Regions from separate parts of the Geodermatophilus sp. SYSU D00965 genome, predicted to be linked through region 1. Evidence: predicted binding sites of a transcription regulator. Region 1 holds the regulator's gene; each other region holds the start of a gene.
What was found. The regulator LexA, encoded in region 1, represses DNA repair genes until DNA is damaged. The targets are predictions, from matches to a motif close to TCGAACANNTGTTCGA.
Positions count from the first base shown of each region.

Region 2: a site for LexA is predicted at 3,311-3,326, ahead of recA (recombinase RecA). Genes of this name have one in related genera too.
Region 3: a site for LexA is predicted at 1,712-1,727, ahead of ACI789_RS15270 (DUF222 domain-containing protein). Genes of this name have one in related genera too.

Region 1 covers NZ_JBJGYQ010000002.1:1,420-7,036, forward strand. The annotation lists gene hflX (GTPase HflX) at 1-1,033, shown strand, start outside; gene ACI789_RS01670 (phosphatase PAP2 family protein) at 1,101-1,850, shown strand; gene ACI789_RS01675 (hypothetical protein) at 1,822-2,871, shown strand; gene lexA (transcriptional repressor LexA) at 2,935-3,687, opposite strand; gene ACI789_RS01685 (LysM peptidoglycan-binding domain-containing protein) at 3,890-4,537, shown strand; gene ACI789_RS01690 (hypothetical protein) at 4,678-5,289, shown strand.
Region 2 covers NZ_JBJGYQ010000029.1:43,206-48,822, reverse strand. The annotation lists gene ctaD (aa3-type cytochrome oxidase subunit I) at 1-1,146, shown strand, start outside; gene ACI789_RS22150 (regulatory protein RecX) at 1,476-2,138, opposite strand; gene recA (recombinase RecA) at 2,146-3,180, opposite strand; gene ACI789_RS22140 (DUF3046 domain-containing protein) at 3,356-3,550, opposite strand; gene ACI789_RS22135 (LPXTG cell wall anchor domain-containing protein) at 3,615-3,725, shown strand; gene ACI789_RS22130 (MFS transporter) at 3,710-4,996, opposite strand; gene ACI789_RS22125 (acyl-CoA dehydrogenase family protein) at 5,009-5,617, opposite strand, start outside.
Region 3 covers NZ_JBJGYQ010000015.1:34,640-40,256, reverse strand. The annotation lists gene ACI789_RS15280 (sensor histidine kinase) at 1-997, opposite strand, end outside; gene ACI789_RS15275 (DUF1707 SHOCT-like domain-containing protein) at 1,147-1,602, shown strand; gene ACI789_RS15270 (DUF222 domain-containing protein) at 1,745-2,977, shown strand; gene ACI789_RS15265 (glutamine amidotransferase) at 3,256-3,984, opposite strand; gene zwf (glucose-6-phosphate dehydrogenase) at 4,123-5,613, shown strand.

The DNA of each region.
Region 1 (5,617 bases):
GCTCACGCCCGGCCAGCTCAACGCGTTGGAGAAGATCCTCAAGGTCAAGGTGGTCGACCGGACCGCGCTGATCCTCGACATCTTCGCCCAGCACGCGTCGAGCCGGGAGGGCAAGGCGCAGGTCGAGCTGGCCCAGATGCAGTACATGCTCCCCCGGCTGCGCGGGTGGGGTGAGTCGCTGTCCCGGCAGGCCGGTGGCCGGGTCGCCGGCGGTGGCGGCATCGGTACCCGCGGTCCGGGTGAGACGAAGATCGAGACCGACCGGCGGCGCATCCGCGCCCGGGTCAGCAAGCTGCGGCGGGAGATCGCCGGCATGGCGACCGCCCGGGCCACCCAGCGCAGCAGCCGGGGGCGCAACGCCGTCCCGAGCGTGGCGATCGCCGGCTACACCAACGCCGGCAAGTCCAGCCTGCTCAACCGGCTGACCGGCGCCGGGGTGCTGGTGGAGAACGCCCTGTTCGCCACCCTGGACCCGACGGTCCGGCGGGCGCAGTCCCCGGACGGCCGGGAGTACACCCTCACCGACACCGTCGGCTTCGTGCGGCACCTGCCGCACCAGTTGGTCGACGCCTTCCGGTCCACGCTCGAGGAGGTGGCCGCCGCCGACCTGCTGCTGCACGTCGTCGACGGCTCCGACCCCGACCCGCTGGGCCAGATCGACGCCGTCCACGTCGTCCTCCAGGAGATCGACGCCTCGGCGGTCCCCGAGCTGGTCGTCGTCAACAAGGTCGACGCGATGAGCGAGGAGGACATCCTCATGCTCCGCCGGGCGCTGCCCGGCGCGGTGTGGGTGTCGGCCCGCACCGGCCAGGGCGTCGAGCAGCTCCGCGACATCGTCGCCGCACGGCTGCCCCGCCCGGACGTCGACGTCGACGTGCTGGTGCCCTACGACCGCGGCGACCTGGTCGCGCGCGTGCACCGCGACGGCGAGGTGCTCCGGGAGGAGCACGAGGCCGGCGGGACCCGGCTGACCGCCCGGGTGGACGGCGCCCTCGCCGCCGCCCTGGAGGAGTTCGCCGCTCCGGTCGGCTGACCGGGGCGGCGCGCCCGCTCCGGTCCGCCGAGGTCACGATCGGGTCACGTCCCGGTACCGTGAGGACGTGACCAGCGGCGCGGTGCGGCGACGGCCGGGCGAGCGCCCAGCTGCCGGCGACGTCGCGACCGCGCCGCACGAGCGGGTCGTCTCCGTCGGCCGGCCGCCGTGGTGGCTGCTCGGCGTGGCCCTGCTCGTCACCGTCGCGGTCACCGCCGACCTGCTCAGCCGCGGCGTCCTCGAGCGGATGGACCTGCGGGTCTCCGAGGTGGTCAGCTCCTGGGACCTCAAGGACTCCGCGGCGTACTGGCCGGTCTGGGCGGTCACCCAGCTCGGCGGGCGCGGCTTCATCCTGATCGTCCTGGCGGGCCTGGTGAGCTACCTGCTCTGGTCGCGCCGGACGGTCGTGCCGCTGCTACGGGTCCTGGTCGCGCTGGCGCTGCTCACCGTGGTCGTCTACGGCTTCAAGTACGGGACGGGGCGCACCGCGCCGGCCTACCCGGGGTCGTTCTTCCACCGCGACGGCCAGTCCTATCCGTCGGGCCACGTGGCCAACGCGGTGCTGATGTGGGGCGTCGCCCGCTGGCAGGCGGTGGAGTTCCGCCTCTCGGCCGGCGTGCAGCGGACGTTCCGGCTGCTGAGCGTGGCCGGACCGGTGGCCACCGGCGTGGCCATGGTGTCCCTGGACTTCCACTGGGTCACCGACGCCGTGGTCGGAGCGGCCGTCGGCACCCTGCTGCTGGGCGTGGTTCACGCACTGGACGCAGTCGCGATGTCACGCTGGGTGGGTGCCCGAGCTGGCCGCCCGTCCGCGTAGCGGCACCGCGGTACGGCGTCTGGCAGCGGGGTCGGCCCTCGCGCTGACGCTCGTGCTCGGTGCCGCTGTGCCCGCGTACGCCGAGGAGGCCGCGGGCCCGCGCACGCAGTGCCAGGTCACCGACCCGCGCCTGCCGGAGCTCTCCGGCCTGGCGGTGGTGGGCAACCGCATGCTGGCCATCGACGACGGCGGGGACCGGGTCGACGTGTACGTCCTGGACGCCACCTGCCAGGTGATCGACGTGCGCAGCACGGCGGTGGACCCCTACGACCCCGAGGACCTCGCGGTGGCGGCCGACGGGACGGTGTGGCTGGCCGACACCGGGGACAACAACGGCACGCGGGAGACGGTGGCGCTCATCGCCCTGCGCCCGGACGACACCACCGAGGTCTACCGGCTGGCCTTCCCCGCGGGGCCCCGGGACGTGGAGGCGCTGCTGCTCGCCCCCGACGGCACGCCGTACCTGGTGTCCAAGGAGGTGCTCGGCGCGAGCAAGGTGTACCGCCCCGTGAGCGCCCTCGTGGACGCCGGCACGGTCGGCCTCACCGAGGTGGCCGGCGTCGAGTTCACGCTCACCGGCACCCCGGGTGGCCCCGTCGGGCGCGCCGGCCAGCTCATGGTCACCGGGGGAGCGGTGTCGCCCGACGGCCGCTTCGTCGCGCTGCGCACCTACACCGAAGCCTACGTCTGGCCGTTGTCGGGATCCGACGTGGCCGGTGCGCTGGCCGCCGACCCGGTCCGGCTGCCCCTGCCCGAGTCGCCGCAGGGTGAGGCGGTCAGCTTCACCGCCGACACGACCGGCCTGGTCGTGTCCAGCGAGGGCCTGCCGGCCGACGTCACGGTCGTCCCGTTGAGCGCGGTCCCCAGCCCGGCCGCGGCCTCCGGGCCGGCGGACGGCTCCGTGCCGGACCTGCTCAGCACCGACGACGGCGGCGCGACGGCCATCGCGGCCGGCGTGCTCGCTGCGGTCGTCGCCGCCGCGCTGGTGTGGATCGTCGGGAGGCTGCGCCGCCGCTCCTGAGCGCGCGGCGGCGCTGTGCTGAGCGTGCGGTGGCGCTGAACTGAGCGCGCGGCGGCGCGCGCGTCAGACCCGGCGCAGCACCGTCACGACGCGGCCCAGGATGGTCGCCTCGTCACCGGGGATCGGCTCGTACGCGGGGTTGTGCGGCAGCAGCCACACGTGGCCGTCGCGGCGCTTGTAGGTCTTGACCGTCGCCTCGCCGTCGATCATGGCCGCGACGATCTCGCCGTTCTCGGCGGTCGGCTGCTGGCGCACCACGACCCAGTCTCCGTCGCAGATGGCGGCCTCGACCATCGAGTCACCGGCCACCTTCAGCATGAACAGCGTGCCCTCGCCGACCAGTTCGCGAGGCAGGGGGAAGACGTCCTCGACGGCCTGCTCGGCGAGCACCGGGCCACCGGCGGCGATCCGGCCCACCAGGGGCACGTAGGTCGGGGCGGGACCCTCCTCGGCGCCGGCGGGGGCGGCCGGGGCGACGAGCTCCGCGGGGGCGTCGCCGGGCAGGCGCACGTCGAGGGCCCGGGGCCGGTTCGGGTCGCGGCGCAGCCAGCCCTTCTTCTGCAGGACCGTCAGCTGGTGGGCCACCGAGGAGGCCGAGGACAGGCCGACGGCCTCACCGATCTCGCGCACCGAGGGCGGGTACCCGCGGCGGTCGATCGAGTCGCGGATGACCTCGAGGACGCGGCGCTGCCGCTGGGTCAGGCCGTCGCCGGCCTCGCCCCGGTCGGGGAAGGTGCGCACGGCTGCCGTCTCGGTGGTCGCCGGCGTGCCGGCCGTCCTCCGGCGGCTCCCCGACGTCCCGCTCTTCTCCGCCACCGTCGCCTCCTCGTCGGCTGCTCACCGCAGCACGTCTCGTCCGTCAGGACCGACCGTAGCGTGCTCGGCGCCCTCGATCAAACACATGTTCGAAGCGCTCGGCGGGGCGGGATGGCGTTTGTCGGACCCGTCCGGTAGACATCGCACAGACGTTCGAATCGAACAGGCGTTCGACGGTGCGGGTCGGTCGGGAGGAGTGGTCGTGGCAGGCGTGCAGCAGGCGGTGCTGGACTTCGACGACGCGGTGCAGGTGCCCTGGCGGCCCCGGCTCCGGGCGGTGCCGGGAGGTGTCGGGAGCGAGCCGGGGCACTCGCCGCGGCCCGCCGTGTCGCGGACGGTCCCGTCCCGGGTGGGTGCCGACCTGCCGGCGGTGCAGGCGCCGTCCCGGTCGGCGGTCGCGGAAGGTGTTCGGCCGGGCGTCGCGGCGGCCCGGCCGGTGCCCGTGCGGCCCCGGGTGGCGCGCCCGGTGCCGGCGCGTCCGGCCGGAGCGGCGGTGCCCGGTGCGCCGTCGGCTCGCCCGGTGCGCGGGGGGTGTGGCAGGGTCGGCGGTGCCGCCGGCTCGCGGCTGCGGCTCACCCGGCGGGCCCGCCGGCTGTCGGTGGTCCTCGCTCTGGGTGCCGGCGTGGCGCTGGGGTCGTGGCTCGGTCCCCTGGTGGCCGGCGGTGACGGCGACCTGCGGTTGGCCGGGGAGCGCAGCGTCGTCGTGCAGGCCGGGGACAGCGTGTGGTCGATCGCCGCCGACTTCGCCGGGCCGGACGAGGACGTACGCGCGGTGGTCGACGCGATCGAGGAGATCAACGACCTCGACGGCGCCCGGGTCGTCCCGGGCCAGGTGCTCCAGCTGCCCTGACGTCGCCGACGAACCGTGCCGCCGCCCGGCACGGTCCCGGCCGAGGCCAGACAGCGACAAGGCGGACCGGCCAGGTTCGTCAACCCTCCGTGCGGAGGCGTTGACGCTCTGTGGTCATCGGGCCACCTAACGTCAGTGCCGTGTCGCGGACGTCCGGAGGCCGAGCAGCGGTCTTCACCCAGCAGTTGCAGTCGGTCGAGGTGTCCGTGGACGGAGCCTGGTGGCCGGGGGCGATCCTCGGCTGGCGCCACGACGCGCAGGGCTCCTGCGAGGTCTGGGTCCGGGTGGCGGTCGCCGGCCGCGACCGCGAGATCTGGACCGCGCTGAGCGATCTGCGACTGCCCGAGCCGCGTCCGGCGATCGCCGGCGCCGCCGCGGCGGTCCCCGGTGCGGGTGCCGGCGCGCCGGTGCTCGACCTCGGGCGCGCCGCGGCCCGCGAGCGGCTGGTCGCCGGCGTGCTGGGCGCGCCGGCTCTGGCGCCGGCCGGGGGTGCCGGTCCGTCCCGGCGTCGCCACGGTGGTGACGTCACCGCGGAGATGCCGGCGGTCGGCGGCGCGTTCGCCGGCCGTCACCGGGCGCCCGCCGCGGCGGCAGGGAGGCACCGGGCGGCCGACGACGACACCCGCGTCGACCTCCAGGCGGTCACCGTCCCGCCGCGCCCCGAGCTCGACTGCCTCACCCGGCCCCTGCGCCTGGGGGACCGCGTGCCGCGGCCGCGCAGCCCCCGTGCCGACGGCGTCGTCCGCGCCTGACCCGCTTCCGTCCCGTCGTCGCGGTCGTCTCGCCGACACGCCATACACCCCTCCGGCGCCCTCGAGCGACCCCCGCGGGGCGTGTCGCGACGGATCGCCGTGGCCGGTGTGACGGCAGAGCGCCCCTGGTCACGGCCGTGTCTCGAGGGCGTGTCCCGGCTTGCAGATCTTGTGGGCCGCGGCCTAGGGTTCCCCTACATCTAGTAGTTGCACCGTTGTAAGCCCGTCCACAGGCCGGTCCTCAGGTTCTCCCCGTGGCGTCCACCGGATGTCCCCAGGAGGGTCCACAGCCGACCTCCCGGGCCCGGCGCTCCGGCCGCTCCGCGGC
Region 2 (5,617 bases), on a different contig from region 1:
CCGATCTTCACCTGGGGAGCGGTGGTCACCAGCTTCCTGATCCTGATCGCGTTCCCGATCCTGACCGCCGCCCTGATGGCCCTGCTCGCGGAGCGGCAGCTCGACGCGGCCGTGTACTCGGAGGCGGCCGGCGGCGCCATGCTGTGGCAGCACCTGTTCTGGTTCTTCGGGCACCCCGAGGTCTACATCATCGCGTTGCCGTTCTTCGCGATCATCAGCGAGATCGTCCCGGTGTTCGCACGCAAGCCACTGTTCGGCTACAAGGGGATGATCTTCGCCCTCGTCGCGATCGCGTTCCTGTCGGTCACGGTGTGGGCGCACCACATGTTCGCCACCGGCGCGGTGCTGCTGCCCTTCTTCTCGTTCCTGACCTACCTGATCGCGGTGCCGACCGGCATCAAGTTCTTCAACTGGATCGGCACCATGTGGCGCGGGGCGCTGACCTTCGAGACGCCCATGCTCTTCGCGCTGGGGTTCATGGTCACCTTCCTGCTGGGCGGCCTCACCGGCGTCCTGCTCGCGTCTCCGCCGCTGGACTGGCACCTCAACGACAGCTACTTCGTCGTGGCCCACTTCCACTACGTCGTGTTCGGGACCGTCGTGTTCGCCGCCTACGGCGGGGTCTACTTCTGGTTCCCGAAGATGTGCGGCCGGATGATGGACGAGCGGCTCGGGAAGCTGCACTTCTGGATGACCCTCGTCGGGTTCTGGGGCACCTTCCTGGTGCAGCACTGGCTCGGCGACGAGGGCATGCCGCGCCGCTACGTCAACTACCTGCCCAGCGACGGGTTCACCACGCTCAACACGGTCTCGACGATCTTCTCGTTCGTGCTGGGCGCCTCCTTGCTGCCGTTCCTCTACAACGTCTACAAGTCCTGGCGGTCCGGGCCGCTGGCGCTGCGCGACGACCCCTGGGGCCACGGCAACTCGCTGGAGTGGGCGACGTCGTGCCCACCGCCGCGGCACAACTTCCTTGCCATCCCGAAGATCCGCTCCGAGCGGCCGGCGTTCGAGGCGCACTACCCGCACCTGATCGACCGGTTGCAGGAGGAGGCACACGTGGGGCGCCGACACGAGCCCTACGCCTCAGAGATCGGCGGGACGGCCGGCCCGCGGCAGGGCCCCCGGGATCCCGACCCGACCTGATCAGGCGCCCGGTCCCGGCGGTCCGACGAACCGGCCGGGACGGGCCACCCGTCGGACGGCGGGACTGCGGGACGGCGGGACTGCGGGACGGGGGGGGGGGGGGGGGGGGGGGGGGGGGGGGGGGGGGGGGGGGGGGGGGGGGGGGGGGGGGGGGGGGGGGGGGGGGGGGGGGGGGCGCCCCCCCCCCCCCCCCCCCCCGCCCCCCCCCCCCCCCCCCCCCCCCCCCCCCCCCCCCCCCCCCCCCCCCCGCGCGGTGCTGTGGGTGGGCGTGCTGGGGAAGGGTGCCTCTCCCGCCCCGGACTGCAGGCCTCGAACGGCGCTGCCTGCGCTCAGGGCAGCCAGGCGTCGAGGCCGACCTCGCCGTGCGGGCCGGGCTCGTCGGACTCCTCGTCGGTGCGGTCCTGGTCGAGGGCTTCGCGGACCACCCAGCCCGCCAGGCCGGAGCCGTAGCCCTTGCGGGCCAACATGCCCACCAGCCGGCGCTCGGCGGTGACGCGGTCGACCCGCCGGAGGCCGGGGAGGCGCCGCTGCACGAGGTGCCGTGCGGTCGCCCACTCGTCCTGGTCGTCGACGAGCGCGACCGCCTCCTCGGCGACCTCTCCGTCGACGCCCTTGGCGCGCAGCTCTGCCTTGAGCGCTCGCCGGGCGAGACCCCGCCCGGACTGCCGGGAAGTCACCCAGGCGCGGGCGAACGCGGCGTCGTCGATGAGCCCGACCTCGCCGAACCGGTCGAGCACCCGCTCGGCGGCGTCGTCGGGGACGCCGCGCTTGGCCAGCAGATCGGCCAGCTGCCGGCGGGTCTTCGGTGCCCCGGTGAGGGCGCGCAGGCAGATCGACCGGGCGACCTGCTCGGGGTCGCCGGGATCGTCCTCGACCGCGTCACCGGCCCCGGGCGGGGCGGCGTCTCCGCTGTCCTGGGCAGAGGACAGTCCGGAGCGCCGCCCGCGCCGGCGGCTGGGAGCAGCGCGCTCCCCGGCCTCGGGCCAGCTCATCGGCGGCTCAGAAGTCGACGGCGTCGGCCGCGGCCGGCTCGTCGAGCTTCGGGCCGATGCCGAGCTTCTCCTTGACCTTCTTCTCGATCTCGTCGGCGAGGTCGGGGTTGTCGCGCAGGAACCCGCGGACGTTCTCCTTGCCCTGGCCGAGCTGGTCGCCCTCGTACGTGTACCAGGCACCGGACTTGCGGATGAAGCCCTGCTCGACACCGGCGTCGATGAGGCCACCCTCGCGGCTGAAGCCCTGACCCCACAGCAGGTCGAGCTCGGCCTGCTTGAACGGCGCGGCCACCTTGTTCTTGACGACCTTGACGCGGACCCGGCTGCCGACGGCCTCGGTGCCCTGCTTGAGGGTCTCGATGCGCCGCACGTCGAGCCGGACCGACGAGTAGAACTTCAGCGCCCGGCCACCGGTGGTGACCTCCGGCGAGCCGTAGACGACACCGACCTTCTCGCGCAGCTGGTTGATGAAGATCGCGGTGGTCCCGGAGTTGTTCAGCGCTCCGGTGATCTTGCGCAGCGCCTGGCTCATGAGGCGGGCCTGCAGACCGACGTGGCTGTCACCCATCTCGCCCTCGATCTCGGCCCGGGGCACGAGGGCCGCGACCGAGTCGATGACGATGATGTCGAGCGCCCCGGAGCGGATGAGCATGTCGGCGATCTCCAGCGCCTGCTCACCGGTGTCGGGCTGGCTCACCAGCAGGGCGTCGGTGTCGACGCCGATCGCGCGGGCGTACTCCGGGTCGAGCGCGTGCTCGGCGTCGATGAACGCCGCGATGCCGCCGGCGGCCTGGGCGTTGGCCACCGCGTGCAGGGCGACCGTGGTCTTACCGGAGGCCTCGGGGCCGTACACCTCGATGACGCGGCCGCGCGGCAGGCCGCCGATGCCGAGGGCGATGTCGAGGGCGATGGAGCCGGTCGGGATGACCTTGATCGCCTGCGCGGCGTTGTCGCCCAGCCGCATGACCGAGCCCTTGCCGAACTGCTTGTCGATCTGGGCGAGGGCCATGTCGAGGGCCTTGTCGCGGTCGAGCGTTGCCATGGTGCTCACCTTCGGGAAGTCGCGTGGAGCGGGTCGGTGTCGACGCTAGAGCGGGGGTCTGACACTTCCGGGGGAACCGGTAGACCTGTGGACGGGCACCCGGCCTGTGGACTGCGCGTCCCAATCTAGCCCGAACGTGTGTTCGACTGCCAACGTGACACGCCGCGCCGACAGATCACCTCTCCTTCGGCGGGACGTCGTACTCCTCACAGATGGCCAGCCACACCTTGCGCACCGGGAGCCCCGCCTCGATCGCCTCGATCGCGGTGCGACCGCCGAGGGACGAGAAGACGTGGTCGCGGGCCACGCTCTGGGCCCGCATGGAGCCGAACTGCTGAGAGAGGCGGGACCAGAACTCCTGCAGGCGCACGTCCCCGACGCTAGCGCGGGCTCGACGAGGACCGCCGGGACCGGCGGGCTCCTACGCTGGCACCGTGATCCCCAGCACCGGGTCGTCGACGTGGGACCTCGTACTCGAGATCGGCATCGTGCTGTGCCTGGTGGCCTCGCTGGTGCTGCTCTACCGGAACTACCGGGGGCGCTGAGCCGGCCGGGGCACCGGACCGGTCCGGGCCCAGACCACCACCAGCGGCGCGACCAACGCGGCCGACACCGCCGTCACGAGCCCGTAGCCGCCGAGGGCCAGCAGCGGGCCGCCGACCACGCCGGCCAGTGCCGCGCCCAGTCCCATGAGCAGGTCCGTGCCGCCCTGCGCCGTCGGCCGCTGCTCCTCCGCGACCGACTCGGTGACCAGGGTCGACCCGGCGATCAGTCCGCACGACCACCCCAGGCCGAGCAGCAGCAGGCCGACACCCAGTCGCCCGGCGTCCCCCGGAGCGGCGGTCCCGGCGAGCGCGGCGGCGGCGACCAGCAGGGCCGCGGCCACGGCGACCGTGGCGCGGTGCCCCGCGCGATCGGCCAACTGCCCCACCAGCGGCGAGAACAGGTACATGCCGGCGACGTGCACGCTGATGACCAGGCCGATCACGCGCAGCGTGGTCCCCTCCGGCCCGCCGGCGTGGCCCATGTGCACCGGGGTCATCACCATGACGCCGACCATCACGGAGTGGGCCACGACGACCGCGGTCAGGCCGAGGCGTCCGCGCGGGTCCGCCCAGACGGCGCGCAGCGCCGCCAGGGTCACCCGCCGCGGCCGGGGACCACCGCCGGCGACGACACCCTTCAGCCGCCGGGCCATCAGGAGGGGGTCGGGCCGCAGGAGGAGGGCGAGACCGACCGCCACGACGGCGAAGACCGCCATCGAGATGGCGAACGCGCCGGTGAGCGGCGGCAGGCCGAGCACGTGCCCGAGCGACTCCCCCGGGCCGGCCAGGTTCGGGCCGAGCACCGACCCGACGGTCGTCGCCCACACCACCAGCGACAGCGCCCGTCCCCGGTGCTGCGGCTCGGCGAGGTCGGCCGCGGCGTAGCGCGCCTGCAGCCCGCACGCGGTGGCGGCCCCGAAGCCGAACAGGCCGATCAGCAGCAGCGGCAGGGACGACAGCAGCGCGGCGCAGACGGTGACGACCGAGCCGAGGACGGCGATCGCGTAGCCGACGGCCAGCCCGGCCCGGCGGCCGGACCGGTCGCTGATCCGCGCCAGCGGGACGGCGATGACCGCGGCCCCCAGCACCCCGGCGGTCTGCCCCAGGCCGGCAGCGGTGTCGGTGCCGGCGACGTCCCGGGCCAGCAGCCCGCCCACGGTGATGCCGACCGTCACCCCCAGGCCGGCCAGGGCCACGCCCGACCCGAGCACGCCGAGGGTCCGGCGCTGGACGGCGGTGGGGTCCGGGTGGGCCCGGGTCTCGGCGGTCACGTCGTCCCCGCCCTACAGCCCCATGGAGCGGCCGACGATCTCCCGCATGATCTCGTTGGTCCCGCCGTAGATGGACTGGATGCGGGCGTCGCGCCAGGCCTTGGAGACGAAGTACTCGTCCATGTAGCCGTAGCCGCCGTGCAGCTGCAGGCAGCGGTCGGCGACCTTGTTCTGCAGCTCGGTGGTCCAGTACTTGGCCATGGCCGCGTCGACCGGGGTGAGGTCGCCGCTGTTGAGCTGCCGGATGCACTCGTCGATGAAGCTGCGGGCGATGGTGAGCTCGGTCTGCAGCTCGGCCAGGACGAAGCGGGTGTTCTGGAAGCTGCTCACCGGCTTCCCGAACGCCGTGCGGCCGGTGACGTACTCGACGGTGTGGGCGAGCACCGTCTCGGCGGAGGCGACCGCGCCGACGGCGATCGACAGCCGCTCCTGCGGCAGGTTCTCCATGAGGTGGTAGAAGCCGCGGTTCTCGGTGCCCAGCAGGTTCTCCGCGGGCACGCGGACGTCGTCGAAGAACAGCTCGGCGGTGTCCTGCGCCTTGAGGCCGACCTTCTCCAGATTGCGGCCGCGGCTGAAGCCGGGCATGTCCCGCTCGACCACCAGCAGGCTGATCCCCTTCGA
Region 3 (5,617 bases), on a different contig from region 1:
GCTCCCGGCCGGCGTCCAGCCGGGCCAGCAGGAGCAGGTCGTTGACCAGCCCCGACATCCGCACGGCCTCGGCCTCCACGCGGCGCAGCGCCTGGGCCACGTCGTCGGGCACCTCGCTGCTGCTGCGGCGCACCAGCTCCGCGTAGCCCCGGATGGAGGTGACCGGCGTCCGCAGCTCGTGGCTGGCGTCGGCGACGAACTGCCGGACCTGGGTCTCGGAGGCCTGCCGGGCGGCCAGCGACTCCTCGACGTGGTCCAGCAGGCGGTTGAGGGCGGTGCCCACCCGGCCGACCTCGGTGTGCGGGTCGGTGTCGGCGGCGGGCACGCGCTCGGCCAGGCGCACCTCGCCGCTGGAGAGGGGCAGCTCGGCCACCCGGCCGGCGGTGGCGGCGACGCGGTGCAGCGGCCGCAGCGTGCGGCCGATGACCACGAACCCCGCTCCCGCCGCGGCCAGCAGGCCGAGCAGCCCGACGCCGACCTCGACGGCGACCAGCCGGAGCAGCGCGCTGTGCGTCGGCCCGAGGGGCAGGCCGGTGACCAGCACGTCCCCGTCGGCGCCCGCGGTCGCGACCACGCGGTACTCCCCCAGGTCGGCACCCAGGTCGACGGTGCGCGGCCCGCCGTCGGCGGGCACGTCCGCGAGGACCTCCTGCTGCGGTCCGGTCAGCAGCCGCGCCTCGCCGCTGGCGGTGATCACCGCGGCCTCGGTCACCGCGCCGTCCTCGACCCGGGCCCCGAGCGTGCCGTCGCCCTGCCCCGGCGTGGCCAGGAAGTCCGGGCCGACGTCGTCCCAGCCCCCGGGTGGCCCGCCCGCGTCGGCGTGCGCCGAGCGGTCGACGGCGGCGGCCAGCCGGGTGTCGACCTGGTCGAGCATCTGGTCGTGCAGCACGGTCGTGGCGACGGCGCCGACGACGGCCACCACCACCGCGAGCGGCACGAGGAACACCGCCAGCAGCCGGGCCCGCAGCGACAGCCGACGGGCGGTCGCGGTTGTCATGGGCCCACGGTGAGCTGCGGGTCTGGACGTCGGCTGGACGCCGGGATGGAGATCGCTGGACCCCGGGACGACGGGGCTCACAGGCCCGTCACAGGTGGCGGGGTCAGGCTGCCCGTCTCCTGCGTCGCAGCCCCGAGAGGAGCAGGCCCATGCCACCCCTGACCGGCACGGACGGCTCGGTCCCGCCCGCACCGCCGACGTCGCCCCCGCCCGGGTCCGCGCCGGCGATGCGCGCCTCGGACGCCGACCGGTTCGCCACGGTCGGCGTCCTGCAGGACGCCGTCGCCCGCGGGCTGCTCCCCCCGGACGAGGGCAGTGAGCGGATGGCCGCCGCGTTCGGCGCCGTCCACCGGCGGGACCTCGAGCCGCTGACCGCCGACCTCCCGCCCGCGTCCTCCGCACCTGCCGCACCCGGGTGGCGACCCCTGGCGACCATGGCCGTCGAGCAGCTGCGGGCGTCCCTGACCGGCCCGGGTGCCCGGTTGTCCTCGGGTCGGGTGGTGGTGGCGGTCGCGGCCGCCGTCTGTCTGCTCTTCCTGTTCGGCTGGGTGTTGGGTGAGGTGCTGTTCGACGGCGGCGGGCGCGGCGGCTTCGGGCGCGGCTGAGGTCCCGATCCGCACTCCGGCAGGCCCATGTCAAGCCCCGGGCAGACCCTGTGGACAGCCGTCTAACCTGGAGATTCAGTCTGCGGCGGGGTCCTTGCGGCGGTAGGCTTCGAACGCCTGATCGAACCGCTGGGGAGGTGTCGTGGACGAGCTGCCGGAGGCGCTGCGGGCGCTGGCCGACGACCTCGACGCCCTGGGCGGGGAGGAGCTGGCGCCGCTGTTCGGGCCGGCGCTGCTGGTCCGGCTGCGCGGGCTGCTGGCCGCGCAGAACCGGCTGGCCGCCGAGGTGGCGCGCACGGTGGCCGAGTGCGAGGGCACCGGCGCGGCGGAGTTCGACGGGCTCAAGAGCATGGCGTCGTGGCTGCGCGGGCACGGGCACCTGTCGGTGGCCGAGGCCGGCCGGGTGGTCCGCGCCGGCCGGGCGCTGGAACACCTGCCGGCGGTGGCGGCGGCGTTCGCCGCCGGCGCGGTGACCGAGGGCCAGGTCGCACTCATCGAGCCGGTCACCCGCCCGCAGCCGCAGGCCGCCGCGGCCGCCGCCGGAGTCGACCTCGGCGAGGTCGACGCGGTGCTGGCCGACGTGGCCGCGCAGCGGCCGCACGACGAGCTGCGCCAGGTGGTGCACCACTACCTGGCCCGCCTCGACCCCGACGGACCCGAGCCCAATCCCACCGAGGAGCGGCGGCTGGCCATCGCCCGCCACGCCGACGGCAGCATCACCGGCCGGTTCGACCTCGATGCGGTGGGCGGGGAGAAGCTGGCCGCGGCGCTGGAGTCGGTGGTGCAGGCCGGCCGGTGCGCCGGCGATGACCGCTCCCGGCCGCAGCAGTTGGCCGACGCGCTGGTGCAGCTGTGCGACAACCAGTTGGCCGCCGGGTCGCTGCCGCAGCTGCGCGGACACAAGCCGCACGTGCTGGTCAAGGTCGCCCTGGCCGACCTGGTCGACCCCGGCACCGGCCGCGGCGCGGCCGACACCGGCTTCGGCGCCACCCTCTCCGCCGCCCGCGCCCGCTGGCTGGCCTGCGACGGACAGCTCACCCGCATCGTGCTCGGCCCCGACGGGCGGCCACTGGACTACGGCCGCACCCTCCGCCTGGTCCCACCGCACATCCGCCGCGCCGCGGAGGTCCGCGACGGCGGCTGCGTGTTCGCCGGCTGCGGCGCTCCCACCTGGTGGTGCGACGTGCACCACGTGCTGGAGTGGATCAACGGCGGCCACACGTCGCTGGAGAACTCCGCGCTGCTGTGCGAGCGGCACCACACCAAGGTCCACCACGGCTTCCGCGTCGAGCGACAACCCGACGGCCGATGGCGCACCTGGCGCCCCGACGGCACTCCGATCCACACCGGCCCGCTGCTCCCCGCCGCCGCCTGACCCACCCCGGGCCCGCCGCGGCCTGGCTGCAGCACGCCCCTGGTCGATGCACGGGGCCCGCACGCGACCGGCACCGCCTCCGTAGGGAGGCGGCGCCGCTCGGCGTGCGGCCGGTGGGTCGGGTGCCCGTCGCGCTGCTGCCGTCGGTCAGGCGCCCGTCGCGCTGCCGCGGTCGGTCGTGGGCAGGCAGTGCTGACGGCTCGTAGGCGCACCTGCCTGACTCCGCGCCTCAGGCCGCTCCCCGCTCGTTCCTCGCTGCGCGGCTCCCCCGGCTGTCGTCAGGCGTACCGCGCGACGAAGTTGGCCAGGATCCGGCCCGGCTCGTTCACCACCGCCAGCGAGAGGCGGGCTATGAGCTCGTCCATCTCCGACGGCGGGAAGTAGCCCGCGTGCTGGTAGACCCGCACCCGGGTGACGATGCCGGCGACGTCGAGCTCGGGGTGGAACTGGGTCGCGTAGACGTTGCTCTTCACCCGGAACATCTGCACCGGGCACGTCGCCGAGGTGGCCAGCAGCACCGCGGACGGCGGCAGCACACGGCAGGCCTCCTTGTGCCCGACGAGCGCGTCGAAGACGTCCGGCACCCCGGCCAGCAGCGGGTCGGCACGTCCGGCGGGGGTCAGCTCGATCGGCACGCAGGAGATCGGCTCGCCGTAGGTCCGGTCGACCACGCCGCCCTGGTGCACGCCGAGCGTCCCGACGCCGTAGCAGGCGCCGAGGAAGGGCAGGTCCCGGGCGACGACCTGGTCGAGCAGCGCGGCGAGCTCGGCCTCGACCCGGCGCTGGACGTCGGACTTGCCCTCGACCGGGTCGCTGGAGTTGAACGGCCCGCCGCCGAGGACGATCCCGGCGTAGTCGTCGAGGTCGAGCTCCGGCAGCGGACCGGCCTCCACGCGGATGCGCCGCAGCTGCCCCTCGGAGAGCCCCGTCAGGCGCAGCACCGCCGCGTACTCCTCGTCCGCGGCGACGTCCTCGGCCCGTGAGGCCAGCAGCAGGAAGGGCCTCACGGGCAGGGATGCTATGCCGAACACCCTGCCCCAGCAGCCCGCCGTCCTTCCGCACCCCCTGCGCCGGGAGTAGAAACGGCCCCATCCCGGCGCGACGGGCACCGTCCCCGCCGGCCCCGCGGAGGGGGTGCCCCACCCATGACGACCGACTCCGACCGGCGGTCACCGCCCTGCGCACTGGTCATCTTCGGCGCCTCGGGCGACCTGACCGCGCGCAAGCTCCTGCCGGCGGTCGAGCAGCTCGCCCGGTACGGCGCCCTCCCGGCGGAGGTGTCCCTGGTCGGCGTCGCCCGGACGCCGATGGACGACGAGCAGTTCCGGGCGTACTGCCGTGAGCGGGCCCCCGGGGAGGGCAACGCCCGCTGGGCCGCGCTCACGGCCGGCGCCCGGTACGTCGCCGGCGACTACGACGACCCCGCGACCCACGCCCGGCTGGCGGAGGTGCTCGGCTCGTGCGACCGCGACAGCGGCACCGCGGGCAACCGGGTGTACTACTTCGCCACTCCCCCGCGGCTGTTCGGCCCGATCGCGACCAGCCTCGGCAAGGCGGGGCTGAGCCGGCCCGCGAACGGCGACTTCGTCCGCGCGGTGATCGAGAAGCCGTTCGGCTGGGACGAGGACAGCGCCCGGGCGCTGTACGCGGACCTGACCTCGGCGTTCGACGAGGAGCAGATCTTCCGCATCGACCACTACCTGGCCAAGGAGACGGTGCAGAACCTGCTCGCGCTGCGGTTCGCCAACTCCGTGTTCGAGCCGATCTGGAACCGGACCTGGGTGGACGACGTGCAGATCACCGTCGCCGAGACGATCGGCGTCGGCAGCCGCGGCGGCTTCTACGAGACGGCCGGGGCGATGCGCGACATCGTCCAGAACCACGTCCTGCAGGTCCTCTCCCTGTTCCTCATGGAGCCCCCGACCTCCTTCCGCGCGGAGGCGATCCGGGACGAGAAGGTGAAGCTGCTGCGCGCCATCCGGCCGCTGGAGGACCCGGCCGACATCGCCGCCAACGCGGTGCGTGGCCAGTACACCCGCGGGGGCACCCGCGAGGACCTGATGCCCGGGTACCGGGACGAGCCGGGCGTGGACCCGCTGAGCTCGACGGAGACCTTCGTCGCGCTGCGGCTGGACATCGACAACTGGCGGTGGACGGGCGTGCCGGTCTTCGTGCGCACCGGCAAGCGGCTGCCCGCACGGGTCACCGAGGTCGCCATCGAGTTCCGCCGGCCACCGCAGCTGCCGCTGTTCCCCGGGACCGCCGCGCACCTGGAGCCCGACGCGCTCGTCGTCCGCGTGCAGCCTGACGAGGGGCTCAGCCTCCGGTTCGGGGCGAAGGTGCCCGGGCACGCGTTCCGGGTGCAGAAGGCGTCCATGGACTTCTCCTACGAGAGCTTCGAGGAGCAGTCCCCGGACGCCTACGAGCGGGTCATCCTCGACGCCCTGATCGGCGACCCGACCCTGTTCACCCGGGCCGACGAGGTGGGCCGGTCGTGGCGGATCGTCGACCCGGTGCTGCGGTACTGGGAGGCCGACCCGCAGCCAATCCCGCTGTACCAAGCGGCCACGTGGGGCCCGCCCGAGGCAGCCGCGCTCATCGCCCGGCACGGTCGCACCTGGCGGCGGCTGGGCTGAGCAG